2 regions of the Methylophilus sp. OH31 genome follow, and region 2 is predicted to be linked to the other one. Evidence: predicted binding sites of a transcription regulator. Region 2 holds the regulator's gene; the other holds the start of a gene.
What was found. Region 2 encodes FliA, which starts transcription of late flagellar genes. Its sites were predicted from a motif close to CTAAAGTTNNCNNAAANNNTGCCGATANNA; they were not measured.
Positions count from the first base shown of each region.

Region 1: flgM (flagellar biosynthesis anti-sigma factor FlgM) is a predicted target of FliA. The motif match lies at 4,583-4,612, and genes of this name have one in related genera.

Region 1 is NZ_BAUS01000012.1:90,293-96,778, forward strand. Features, by position in the region: gene flgF (flagellar basal-body rod protein FlgF) at 1-650, opposite strand, end outside; gene flgE (flagellar hook protein FlgE) at 687-1,898, opposite strand; gene OH31_RS13350 (flagellar hook assembly protein FlgD) at 1,941-2,609, opposite strand; gene flgC (flagellar basal body rod protein FlgC) at 2,630-3,034, opposite strand; gene flgB (flagellar basal body rod protein FlgB) at 3,051-3,482, opposite strand; gene flgA (flagellar basal body P-ring formation chaperone FlgA) at 3,734-4,495, shown strand; gene flgM (flagellar biosynthesis anti-sigma factor FlgM) at 4,680-4,997, shown strand; gene OH31_RS13375 (flagella synthesis protein FlgN) at 5,003-5,479, shown strand; gene OH31_RS13380 (ATP-binding cassette domain-containing protein) at 5,555-6,486, opposite strand, start outside.
Region 2 is NZ_BAUS01000002.1:968,764-975,249, reverse strand. Features, by position in the region: gene flhF (flagellar biosynthesis protein FlhF) at 1-686, shown strand, start outside; gene OH31_RS06525 (hypothetical protein) at 679-1,473, shown strand; gene OH31_RS06520 (RNA polymerase sigma factor FliA) at 1,492-2,226, shown strand; gene OH31_RS06515 (flagellar motor protein) at 2,226-2,978, shown strand; gene OH31_RS06510 (flagellar motor protein MotB) at 2,978-3,886, shown strand; gene OH31_RS06505 (bifunctional diguanylate cyclase/phosphodiesterase) at 3,883-6,192, opposite strand; gene OH31_RS14385 (DoxX family protein) at 6,445-6,486, opposite strand, start outside.

The DNA.
Region 1 (6,486 bases), on a different contig from region 2:
CCGATCATATTCACCATGGTTTCGACCACGTTCACATTGCTGCTTTCGAGGGCACCACCGGTGACTTTGACATTCGGATCCAAGGGCGCAGCCTGACCATTACTGGTCACAAATAAGCCGTCTTCTGCACGTTTGAGTGAAGCTGCTGGCGGGTTAGCCAGTTTGATTCGCCCCAGAATCGTGGTCGCACCAGGCACGCTCAGGTCGTTGACGCTGGAAATCGTGCCATCACCACCGATGCTGACAATCACATTGGGCGGAATGCTGATCGGGCCGCCGTCGCCCATCACATTGAGGCCGGATTCGGTTTGCAACTGGCCGTTCTCATTAATTTTGAGCGAGCCGTTGCGGGTATAACCTTCTGAACCATCTGCACGCTGTACGGCAATCCAGCCTTCACCTTGTACGGCAACATCGAGGTCGCGGCCGGTATGCTGGATGCTGCCTGGCTTGTAGTCAGTGCCGACGGTGGCATCGACGACAAACGCACGTGTAGGCAGGCCGTCACCCAAAATCGGCACGGCCCTGAAGCTATCCACCTGGGCTTTGAAGCCGGTAGTGGTCGCGTTTGCCAGGTTATGGGCTGTGGTCGCCTGTTGCTCCAGAATGTGCTTGGCGCCAGTCATTGCGGTATATATCAGACGATCCATAAAGCTGCCCTTGTCAAAAAGTTAATCAAACCTGTATTAACGCAGGTTGACCAAAGTCTGCATGACCTGATCTTGCGTTTTGATGGTTTGCGCGTTGGCCTGGTAGATACGTTGTGCAGTAATCATGTTGACCAGTTCTGCGGTCAGGTCTACGTTTGAATCTTCTACCGCAGATGACTGCAGCACACCAAGTGTACTGCTGCCTGGTGAGCCAATCAGCTCGTCGCCAGATTCGTAAGTCGATGCCCACTGGTTACCGCCCAGTGATTGCAAACCATTCGGGTTCACAAAGTTAGCCAGGACCACACGGCCGAGGTCTTTGGATTGACCGTTGGTGTAGCGGCCTTGAATAATGCCATCATCACCAATAGTGAAGCTGGCAATACGGCCTGAAGAGTAACCATCCTGGCTCAGCTTGTTGACGCTGAAAGACGAGCCATACTGTGTGCTTTTTGAATAATCAAAGCTGATGTTCATGGCGGCGCCACCCGTCGTAGGCGTGAATGTTATCGGTGTCACGCTGGAGTTAGTTGAATCGTAGCCACCCGCGTTAAATACCATGGTTGGTGTTGGTGTTGGTGTAACATCCGTACCATCTACCGTAGTGTAGACACTCCAGTTGTTAGCGGCAGTTTTCACATAGTAGTTTTGTACATTGTGTGAATTACCCAGGTTGTCATAGACCGTAATCGCGGTTGAGTTAGTGTAGCTGGTCGGGTCTGTGGAGCTAAATGGGGTGACGGTCTGATCAATATCAGCACTGGCTGAGTTCAGGTTCAAGGTACCTGTGATTTTGGAACTGGCGACTGGTTGCAAATCACTGGTATCAATCTGAATTTCTACCGGGCTGGAACCGTTGAGGTTGTCTGCGCTGTTACCCATCAGGCGTTTGCCGTCGCTGGTGACAATGTAGCCATTCTTATCCATCTGGAATTGGCCGTTACGGGTATAGGTCACCGCACCGTTGTTGCTCAAACGGAAGAAGCCGGCACCGTTAATTGCCACATCCAGTGTGTTATTGGTCGCGGTAATGTTGCCTTGTGTAAACTGCTGGGCCACATCAGAAATTTTGGTACCAATACCGATTTGTGTCGTACCCGCGCCACTCAGGGAGGCCGCGAACACATCAGAAAACTCTGCACGAGACTGTTTAAAGCCAACAGTGTTGGCGTTAGAAACGTTGTTGCCAATCACTTCCAGCGCCTTGGACGCTGCATTTAAACCACTTAAGCCTTGTGAAAAAGCCATGTTATCTCTCCTTGGTAAGGACTAAAAATGTCGGTATTAAAATTAGAAAATTTCTGAAATGTCTGAGGCAGACACAGTCGTGTTATTGCTCAAATTCAGTTTGGCACCGCTGGTGCTGGTGGTGACGCTTTGTACCTGTGCCAGACTCAGGGCGGTACTGCTGACGGTGGTGTCACCAGTTTTTGCGGTGATTTCATAGCTATAGTCACCACTAGGCGCGACGGTGCCATCATCCATTTTTCCATCCCAGCTCAACGCATTGACACCTACGTCTTGTTTACCGAACGTCAGTGTGCGTATGGTGGCGCCAGAACCGTTTTTGATCGCGACTGACAGGCTGTCTGCGCCATTAGGCACATTGACGCCGAAATAGCCGCCGGTTTCTGTATGGGTCAGCGTTTTGCCTTCTACCAATACATTGCGGCCTATCATGCTGGTGGCCTGGTAGGCCTGGCCGAGTTGTACGCTGCCGATCAGGCTACTCATGGTTTCATTCAGCTTGTTGATGCCAGTCACGGTATTCAACTGCGCCATCTGGCTGGTCACCTGGGCGTTATCCATCGGATTCAACGGGTCCTGGTTTTTCATCTGCGTCACCAGCAAGGTCATGAAACGGTCTTGTGTTTCATCTGTCGTGCTGGCCGTGTTGCGTGTGTTCACTGAATTCAGTAAATCTTGTGACACCTGGTTGTTGGTATTAACGGTGGTCATGCTGAAGTCCTTTCTGCAGGTTATTGACCGATATTCAATGTTTTAAGCAACATGGTTTTTGCCGCGTTCATGGTTTCCACGTTGTTTTGATAAGCGCGTGACGCTGAAATCATGTTCACCATTTCCTCAGTCACATTGACATTAGGCATGGTGATGTAGCCATCGGCATTCGCCATCGGGTGTTTGGGGTCGTAGACCATTTTGCCTGGCTTGTTATCTTCAATGACACGATCCACTTCAACCGTGCTGCTCTGGTTGGCTGCATCCTGAACTGCCTTAAACACCACTTGTTTAGACTGGTAGGGCTTGCCATCGGAGCTCACCACGCTGTCGGCGTTGGCGAGGTTGCTGGCCACCGTGTTCAGGCGCATGGATTGCGCACTCATGGCTGAGCCGGAAATTTTGAATACGTTAAACAGAGACATGACAGACCTCCTTTAATTATTGCTGGCCGTTAATTGCGGACAGCATTTTCTTAATCTGGCCGCCTATCATGGTCAGGCTGGCCTCATAACGGATGCCGTTATCGACATAAGCATTACGCTCCACATCCATATCGACGGTGTTGCCATCAGCAGAGCCTTGCACCACTGCGCGGAACAGCGGGTCGCCTGTGCTGACATAGCCGCTGCCGCCCGTGCCATTCATATGGCCAGCATTGGTTTGTTGCAATGCGCCATTGCTTGTTGTGGTGCCGGCAGAAGCATTCGGTTGCAGCGCTGCCTTCATGGCAGACTGAAAGTCGATGTCACGCGCTTTATATTGCGGTGTATCTGCATTGGCAATATTCGATGCCAACAGCTCTTGACGTTCATTGCGCACGCGCAATGCCGTCTGATGGAAATTCAGTGCGGCGTCCAGTTTGTTTATCATCGTTTTATCCTTTCCTGGCTGTTTCTCAAGCCCTGTTCGAAAGCCCTGTTCAAAACTTGTTGCTTTCGAACCTCTAAAGTTTTGTCCTCTGCGACCGTTAACCCGAATAAGCAGGTCTGCTTTCACGCATATGACTTTTACTAGCTATGCCTAGTGTACGCCGCGGCCTATGCAATGATTCTGCAATTAAACGGGGGAAATCCCCTTTAATTCCGGGATTAAACTTGCCCGTGATGCGTAGAATAGGGCACATGAAACAACACCAGCCCCAGATTGTGATGATGCTTATTGTTAGCCTGTTATGGCTGATGAGCGTGTCTGCGTACGCGGCAGACCGTGCTGTGATTGCGAATCAGCATGCGGTCGGCGCAGCCTCTGCAGGAAATGACATGCACAGCCGCCTCTATCAAACAGTGATGCAGTATGTACAAAGCCAGACACAAGGCTATCCGGGCAAAGTCAATATCGAGATTCAACCGCTGGACAGCCATATCCGCATTGCAGAGTGTGCATTGATGGAAGGCTTTACCGTACAAGGCGCGCGTTTGTGGGGTAAAACCCATATTGGCGTGCGTTGCCTGCAATCTGAGACTAAGCCATGGACACTGTATGTTCAGGCCGATGTGCAGGTATGGGGAGAATATGCCGTCACCGGTTTGCCGGTTGGCCAGGGTTCACCAGTGCAACCCACAGACGTGGTCATGCAGTCTGGTGATTTAAGCAAATTGCCAGCAGGCATTATTACTGACTTGTCTATGTTGGCTGGTAAACAGGCAGCATTAAATTTGCCATTGGGCACGGTGTTAAGACCTGAATTGCTCAAGTCGGTGCCGGTGATTATGCAAGGGCAAACTGTACAGTTAAATAGTCGTGGTGATGGCTTTGTGATCTCGGCTGATGGCACTGCCATGCAAACCGCAAATGTTGGCCAGGTGGTTGATGTGAAAGTCAGCAGTGGCCAGATTGTAAAAGGCGTCGCGCAGTCTTCCGGTAAGGTGGACGTGCGCTTTTAGTCAGATGGACAACCCTTTTAATTAAAAAATAGCTTAATTGAAAAATGTCTGAAAATTATAAACATGCGATAAAAAGTGTATTAAGCACTAAAGTTCGCTTAAACTATGCCGATAGTACTGTTAACGAATGAGGGTTTTGACTTTGATAAGCCCTGAAACAATTCAAAATCAGAAGAGGTACGGCATGAACATTTCAGATTCGATTAAAAAAATGGGTGTTGGCGTAGACAAGCCGACATTGGAAAAAGGGACTGCGAATAAAAGCAGCGAGAAAGCAGCGAGCACATCTACTGCCTCTTCAGACAATGTGACTTTATCTTCTGCCTCCGTGCAGTTGCAGTCATTAGAAGCTGGATTGGCCTCTGGCGAGGTGTTTGACACCAATAAAGTCGAAGAAATCAAAGCCGCAATCGCGCGTGGCGATTTTTCGGTGGATACCGCCAAAGTGGCTGATGGCTTGTTGCAAACTGTTAAAGACTTGATACAACCGAATAAAGGCTGACAATTATGACTACTGCAAATCATTTATCTTCTCCAGTGACGTTTGAGAAAGACGCCGCGCTGGTATCAGAGTTATTGAGTGATTTGCAGTCTGAGCAGTCGGCCCTGGTCACTGCTGACCTGGACGTGATTGAGCGCATGGTAGACAAGCGGGTTGAGCTGCTACAAGCATTAGGTGCCGCTGCCAACTCACGCTATGACGCGCTGGCCGCAGCAGGCTTTGAGCCGAATGAGCAGGGCATGTCGGTCTGGTTACAAAAGCAATCCAGCCAGTTATTAGATAGTGCGTGGGTCACTTTTCAGCAAGAGCTGACACAGGCAAAAGAATTAAATCGCTTGAACGGTATCCTGATTAACAAGCACTTTTTGCGCAATCAGGAAAAGCTGGATGCATTGAATGGTAAGAGTTCTGCACCACAGTTTTATGGCAAAAATGGTCAAGCCCACCGGGCAAACAGCAGTCGTAGCGGCTTTTCAGTCTAGACACTGTTCACACGATAAAAAAACAGCCGAAGAGATGCTCTTCGGCTGTTTTGCTTTTAACGCTGGCAAATTGCCTTAAATCGAATTTTCTAGCGTTTCCCAGCGCGTGAGCTTCTGCATGACCAGCAGCTCAATTTCGCTTAGCCTGTCCTGTAGTAGTTTCACTCGCTCAGGCGCCTGTTTATAAATATCACCTTGTGCAAATTGGGCCTGGATCTCGGCTTGCTCTTGCTCCAGTTGTTCAATTTCTGCGGGTAATGCTTCCAGCTCACGCTGTTCCTTGAAGCTCAACGTTTTTCGGGGAGTGACCGTTTGGGTTGTGACTATAGGCGCGGGTGTATTTGATGCTGAAGCGGCAGCAGATACTTTTGACGTAGAGGTTGGTTTGCTACTACGATTCTGGCTAAATCTTAACCAGTCATCGTAACCACCGCCGAATTCGGTTAATTTGCCTTGGCCTTCAAACGCAATCACTTGGGTGACGGTATTTTCCAGAAAAGCCCGATCATGGCTGACGAGGAAAAGGGTGCCTGAGTAATCCTGTAATAGCGTCTCCAATAACTCCAGCGTATCAATATCCAGGTCATTGGTCGGCTCATCCAGCACCAGGACGTTGGCAGGGCGTGCAAACAGGCGTGCCAACAGTAAACGGTTGCGTTCACCACCAGAAAGTGATTTCACTGGTGAGCGTGAGCGTTGTGGCGGAAACAGGAAGTCTTCCAGGTAACTGATCACATGTTTACGCTCATTGCCGATTTCAACAAAGTCTGAACCCGGGCTAATGGTATCGGCCAATGTGGCTTCTTCATCCAGCTGCTCCCGCATCTGGTCAAAATAAGCGACATTGATTTTTGTGCCGCGCTGAATGTCGCCACTATCTGCTTCAATGTCCCCTAAAATAAGTTTCAATAGCGTGGATTTTCCAATCCCGTTTGGACCCAGTAAACCAATTTTATCGCCACGTAAAATACGGGTACTGAAGCCTTTAATTAAGGTTTTATCATCAT
Region 2 (6,486 bases):
ACCGTGGCGGCATCTACGCCCTGGTTGGCCCGACAGGTGTGGGTAAAACCACCACCACAGCCAAACTGGCCGCACGTTATGTGATGAAACATGGCACCCAGAACCTGGGCCTGATCACCACCGACAGCTACCGTATCGGTGGTTACGAACAACTGCGTATCTACGGCAAGATCCTGGGCGTAATGGTGCATGCCGTCAAAGACGAAGAAGACCTGAAAATTGCGCTGAATGAACTGAAAAACAAACATATGATCCTGGTAGACACGGTAGGTGTCAGCCAGCGTGATCAAGCCGTGACTGAGCAGCTTTCCATGTTAAGCCGTGCCGATAGCCCAATTCAGAAATTGTTGTGCCTGAATGCCACCTCTACCGGTGACACGCTGACCGATGTGATGCGTAGCTACAAAAAACATGATATCGCTGGTTGTATCGTCACCAAGCTGGACGAAGCCGCAGCGATTGGCAACGTATTGGATGTATTGATCCGCGAACGCATGCGCTTGTTTTACACCACCAGTGGCCAGCGTGTGCCTGAAGATATTGAAGTGGCCGACAAACCAGCACTGATCGAACGCGTGCTGACGCCGCATCAGGCCAGTTTGCCTTACCAGTACCTGGACGAAGAGTTGCCGCTGGTGATTTCCAGCATGATGCAAACGGCTGGCCAGGAGCAGCAACATGTTTAATTACCGCGACCAGGCAGATGGTTTGCGCCGCATTATGGCCAAGACGTCGGCACGGATTATCAGTGTGATCGGCGCCAATGGCCAGGCTGCCACGCCGTGGATGCGCAATCTGGCACTGGGCATGCTCGCCCCTGAGCAACGCTTGCTGTTGATACACGCGAACCGCCAGCCAGCGCTCGCGCACTCATTACAGTCGATTGTGACGCACAACAGTGCACTCAAACGCGCCATTCTCAAACATCCGCAAGGCTATGACCTGACCTGTTTGGCTGAAAATGACCTGTTAACCTCGCCTTTATCTCAAGATTTAAAAGTGCAACTGGACGGTATAGTGAAGCAACTTTCGTACGATTACGATACCGTCATGATAGAAGCACAGCTGGATACACAAGACCACAGCTTGATGATGCCATTGATTGCCGAGCATGAACTGGTGATTCAAATGGACAGATCTGAAGCGGCCATTAAAGCCGCCTATACGACGATCAAGCATATCAGCCAGCAACATGGCCAGATTCCTTTGGGTGTGGTTGTCACAGGGGCCAATCATGATCAGGGTCAACAATACTTTATGCGTTTGAACCAGGTATGCAAACAGTTTCTGGGCGTCACCCTGGACTTTATCGGCGCGATGCCGCTAGAAGAGCCAGCGGGTGCCGCGCAGAAAAAAACAGGCAATGCCAAGACAGAGGTCGCCAAGGCTGGACAGACCGCATTGGCGTTTAAATCAGTGGCACATCGTCTCGAAAAACAACGGATCACCACGCCATCGCTGGCTGTTGCCTAAAGTAAAAAGAGGAAAAACATGTATACCGCTAAAGGCAAGACTCAAAATACAGATCAAATGCTGAAACAGCATAGCGGCTTGGTCAAAAAAATGGCTTATCAGTTAAAAGCCAAGCTGCCCTCCTGTGTCGAGCTCGATGACTTGGTGCAAGCCGGCATGATCGGCCTGATGGATGCGATTCAGCGTTACGAAGATAATCACGGCGCACAATTTGAAACCTATGCGTCACAGCGCGTGCGTGGAGCCATGCTGGATGAGTTACGCGGCGCTGACTGGCTGCCACGCGGCATTCGCAAAAATATGCGCGATATCGAAGTCGCCGTACAGCAACTGGAACAAAAGTTTGGCCGTCCGCCAACTGAGTCCGAGATTGCCAAGCATATGAACTTCACGCTGGATGACTACTATGACGTCTTGAGCGATTGCCAGGGCCACCAGCTGATTTACTACGAAGACTTTCAGGACGACGATGGCGGCGAGCACTTTCTTGACCGTTATGTCGATGATGATACCAGTGACCCTGTCAAATCATTGCTGGAGAGTGATTTCCGCGAGGCATTGATCGACTCGATCGACCACTTGCCCGAGCGCGAAAAAATGCTCATGGGCTTGTATTACGAGCAAGAGCTCAACCTGAAAGAGATCGGCGCCATTATGAGCGTCTCAGAATCACGCGTCTGCCAGTTGCATAGCCAGGCAGTGGCGCGCTTGCGTGCCTCTATGCGCGATAAATCCTGGACCGGAGTGGCCTGATGGATTGGGGCAGTATCGCCGGGCTGGTCATCGCCCTCGCCGGACTGGTAGTTGGTCAAGTCATCGACGGCGGTCACCTTAACTCGCTGATGCAGCCTGCAGCGTTTGTCGTCGTCATTCTCGGCACGACTGGCGCGGTGTTGCTGCAAACCGAATTCAAGCAATTCATCAAAGGCATGCGCATGCTACGCCTGGTGTTTGTGCACCCACAGGACGATAGAAAAAAACTCGCCATTAAAATCAATCAATGGAGCTTGCAGGCACGCAAGGAAAGCGTGTTGTCGCTAGAAAGTTATATCAAGCGCGAGCAAGATCCTTTCGTACGCAAAGGCTTGCAATTGCTGGTTGACGGTACGCCCGCTGACCGTATTCGCGAAGTATGTGCCATTGATATGTACTACTATGAATTACAGGAACGCGAAGCCGTCAAAATCTGGTCGGCTGCTGGCGGTTATGCGCCAACAGTTGGTATTCTGGGAGCTGTACTGGGCCTGATTCACGTCATGGAAAACTTGTCTGACCCGGCCAAGATCGGTAGTGGCATTGCGGTTGCCTTTGTGGCCACCATTTATGGTGTGGCATTGGCTAACCTGGTATTTTTGCCGATTTCAAATAAATTAAAAGGCCATGTCCAGCACGAAATGTCCAGGCGTGAGATGTTGCTCAATGCCTGGGTATCGATTGCCCGCGGGGATAATCCTAAACTGGTCACTGAGCGCCTTGAGTCCTACCTGCACCTGCGGGAGTCCTGATGTACAGACGCCACAAGCTGGACGAGGACGATGAAAGCCACGAACGCTGGCTGATTTCTTACGCCGACTTTATCACCCTGCTATTTGCCTTTTTTGTGGTGATGTACGCGACCTCGACCATCAACCTGAATAAATACCGCGCACTCTCCAGTGCCGTGGTCACTGCGTTTCAAGGCAAACCGGGGCAAACGGATGCACCTGAAGCCCAGACACAAGCCACGTTGCAGAACCAGAGCTCCGTGCTCAAGCCCTTGCCATTAAGCTATTTATATCAAGAGAAAAAGCTGCGCGACCAGGAAAAGGTACGCGCGATCGGCCAGCAAGTGGCGAATGCACTCACGCCATGGATAGAACAGAAACTGATCACGGTGTACCAGTCTGAACTCGGGATTGAGGTTGATATTCAAAGCAACCTGCTGTTTAACAACAATCAGACGAGCTATAGCGCACAAGCACCAGCGATCTTGAATGCACTGAGTGCGCAGCTAAAAAACGAATACCGCACCATACAGGTCGAAGGCCATAGCGATAAACAACTGTTTAGTGGTCAGGCAGATGCAGAAACCAAGCGTTGGGAATTAACGGCAGCACAAGCCGCGCATATCACCGCCAGCCTGGTCGCGCAAGGCATTGCCAGCAAACAACTGACCGCCATCGGCATGGCAGAGACCAAGCCTGTGTCGAGCAGCGACAATGCGCTGGCACAAGCAATGAATACGCGCATGACTATCCGTATTTTAACGGCTGAAAGCAGTGCCCAGCAAACCAGCAATGTGGCTAACAGGCAAGAAATACAGGCTGGTGCAGTGGATGTCACATCACCGTCAACAGAAGCCGCACCTATTTCAGCGCCGGCACCAGAAGCAAGCCAAGAGACAACCAGCGCAGCAACACCATCAGTCCGCTAAACCAGCGCTTCCTGCAACCAGTCGTTAAACTGTTCAATCGGCATCGGCTTACCGAATAAAAAGCCCTGATAGCGGCGGCAGCCGTTATTCAATAGCAACTCCATCTGCTCTTGCGTTTCTACCCCCTCAGCAATCACACTGAGGTACATACTTTGTGCCATGGCAATAATCGTCCGCACAATCGTACGATCATGGCTATCGGTGACAATATCATTCACAAACGAGCGGTCGATTTTGAGTTGATACAGCGGTAACTTTTTCAAATACTGTAGCGACGAATAACCGGTGCCAAAGTCATCCAGTGAAAATTGAATCCCCAGTTGGCTCAGTTCGGCCATGATACGCACGGCGTCATCCACGTTTTCGAGCAAGACGCTTTCTGTGAGCTCCAGGCGCAATGCATTGGGGTTAATCTGGTGGCGCTGAATACAGGCTTTGACCATCGCCACAAAATTGGCCTGGCAAAATTGGCGCGCGCTGATATTGACCGATAAACTCAGCTCGCGGGTATTTAATGAGCGTTGCCAGAGCGCAACTTGGGCGCAAGCCTGGTCTAGCACCCACATGCCGATTTCGATAATCAGGCCGCTGGTTTCAGCCACGGCAATAAATTGCAACGGTGAAATCAAGCCCCGCTGCGGATGCAGCCACCTTAACAAGACTTCTGCACCAAACGGCCGACCGGTATGGTCGACCTGCACCTGGTAATGCAAACGCAACTGTTGCTGGGCGATGGCTTCACGCAGCTCTGTTTCAAGCATGACTTGCGTCGCAATTTCAGTCTGCATGCCTGGCTGATACACACAGGCATGGTTACGTCCGCCCTGCTTGGCTTTATGCATGGCAATATCGGCGGCTTTCACATAATCGGTGTCGTCCGTGCTGATATCGTTAAAGCTGCATAAGCCCATGCTGGCCGTAATCGGCAATTTTTGGCCACTGACTTTAAACGGGCGCTCAAACACCTTTTGCAGTTTACGCTGCATCGATAATAGCTGCTGCAACGCTTTATCTGCGGATGCCGCCAAGCCTGAAAGCAAGACCAGAAACTCGTCGCCGCCCATGCAGGCAGTAAAATGCGGCTCGGCTACTTTTTGTAACCGTTCTGCCACTTGCTGTAACAAGCTATTGCCTGCGGCATGGCCATGCGCTTCATTAATCCATTTAAAGTGATCGAGGTCGATATACACCACGCCCCAATGCGCATCGGTAGCAGGCTGCGCTCGTAATTGCTGCAGCACCTCATAAGCCCTTTTGCGGTTGGGCAAGCCAGTGACAGGCTCCAGGTACGCCAGGCTTTGAATCGACTCTTGTGACAAGTGGCGATCAACCACCAGGCTCATCAGTTTGGTCGCCTGCTCTATCATGGATTGCTCAAGCGCACTTGGCGTTTGTGGCTGGCGATAATAGATGGCAAACGCACCCAGTACCTCACCATCTGCATTTAAGATAGGCTCAGACCAGCCTGCCTGCACGCCTGAGGCCAATGCAGCCTCCCGGTGATTGCCCCAATAAGGGTGCGTCATCACATTTTCGACAATCACCCGCTGCTTGATTGCGATGGCAGTTGCCAGGGAGCCATTACCGGCTTCAAGCTGCAACTGGCGCAAGGTTTGCAACAATGCTTGCGGTAAGGAGGGGGCAATCACGGTTTGTACCAGTTTGCCCAGGTTTTTTGTCAGCACCAGCGCGCAATACACATCGGCGTGCATCGCTTCAATATCACGCACCATTTTCTCTAAAATTCTGACCGCATCCTGTTCTTTTAGGATCAACTCCAGAATAGAAAATTGGAAGCGCTCATAGGCAATCGCGCGTAATTTCTCTTGTTGAAACGCCAAAGCAGACTGCTGTTCATTGGTGATCTCCCGCACCAGCAATAGGCTGCGCGGTTCACCAGTCTCCAGGCTAAAGTAATGGGCACTGCATTCCAGCCAGCGGTTTTGGCTGTCATGGCAGGCAATCTGTATCGTACGCTGAGTAATTTCTGGCGCAGGCTGGGCCAGGATGGATTTAATCGGGTCATGTGTGATCAGTGGCAGGCAAGCCCACAAGTCACACCCCGACTCAAGTGTATGGCAGACCATAACCGAGCGGCAATTGCCGAGAGAATCAGTCTCTGCTGCAATATAAAAACCGGAATAATCGACCAGTGAGCGCCACTGATCAAAGGCGTGACTTACGCCCAAAGAAGCGCCAAGGCCCAAAGAAGCGTTCAAGCGCGCAGAAGCCTCCGAACTGCGTGACGCACTCAAGACCTGACCTGCCAATACCACTGCATTTGGCTCGATATTTACTATAGACATCGCATACTTTCACAACCGCAGTGCAAAATCTAACTGCCGACAACTAGGCACCCTCTGCCCGTCGGTTGTTAAGATGACACACCCCCGAAGAATTTTAGTTGGGAGTCAATCCAGCATTGATTGCTCCCTTTTATATTTACGATGATGTGTCAAAAAGCAAATTGATGTCAAGACAAATTCATGGCTAAGGCCAGACATTAACAACTGTCATCGACGACCGTCACATAGATGTGACAACAGGCGGTCAGAACTTCATTTTCCGGCCCCTTGCGTCACCAGAGGCAACAGCATCAA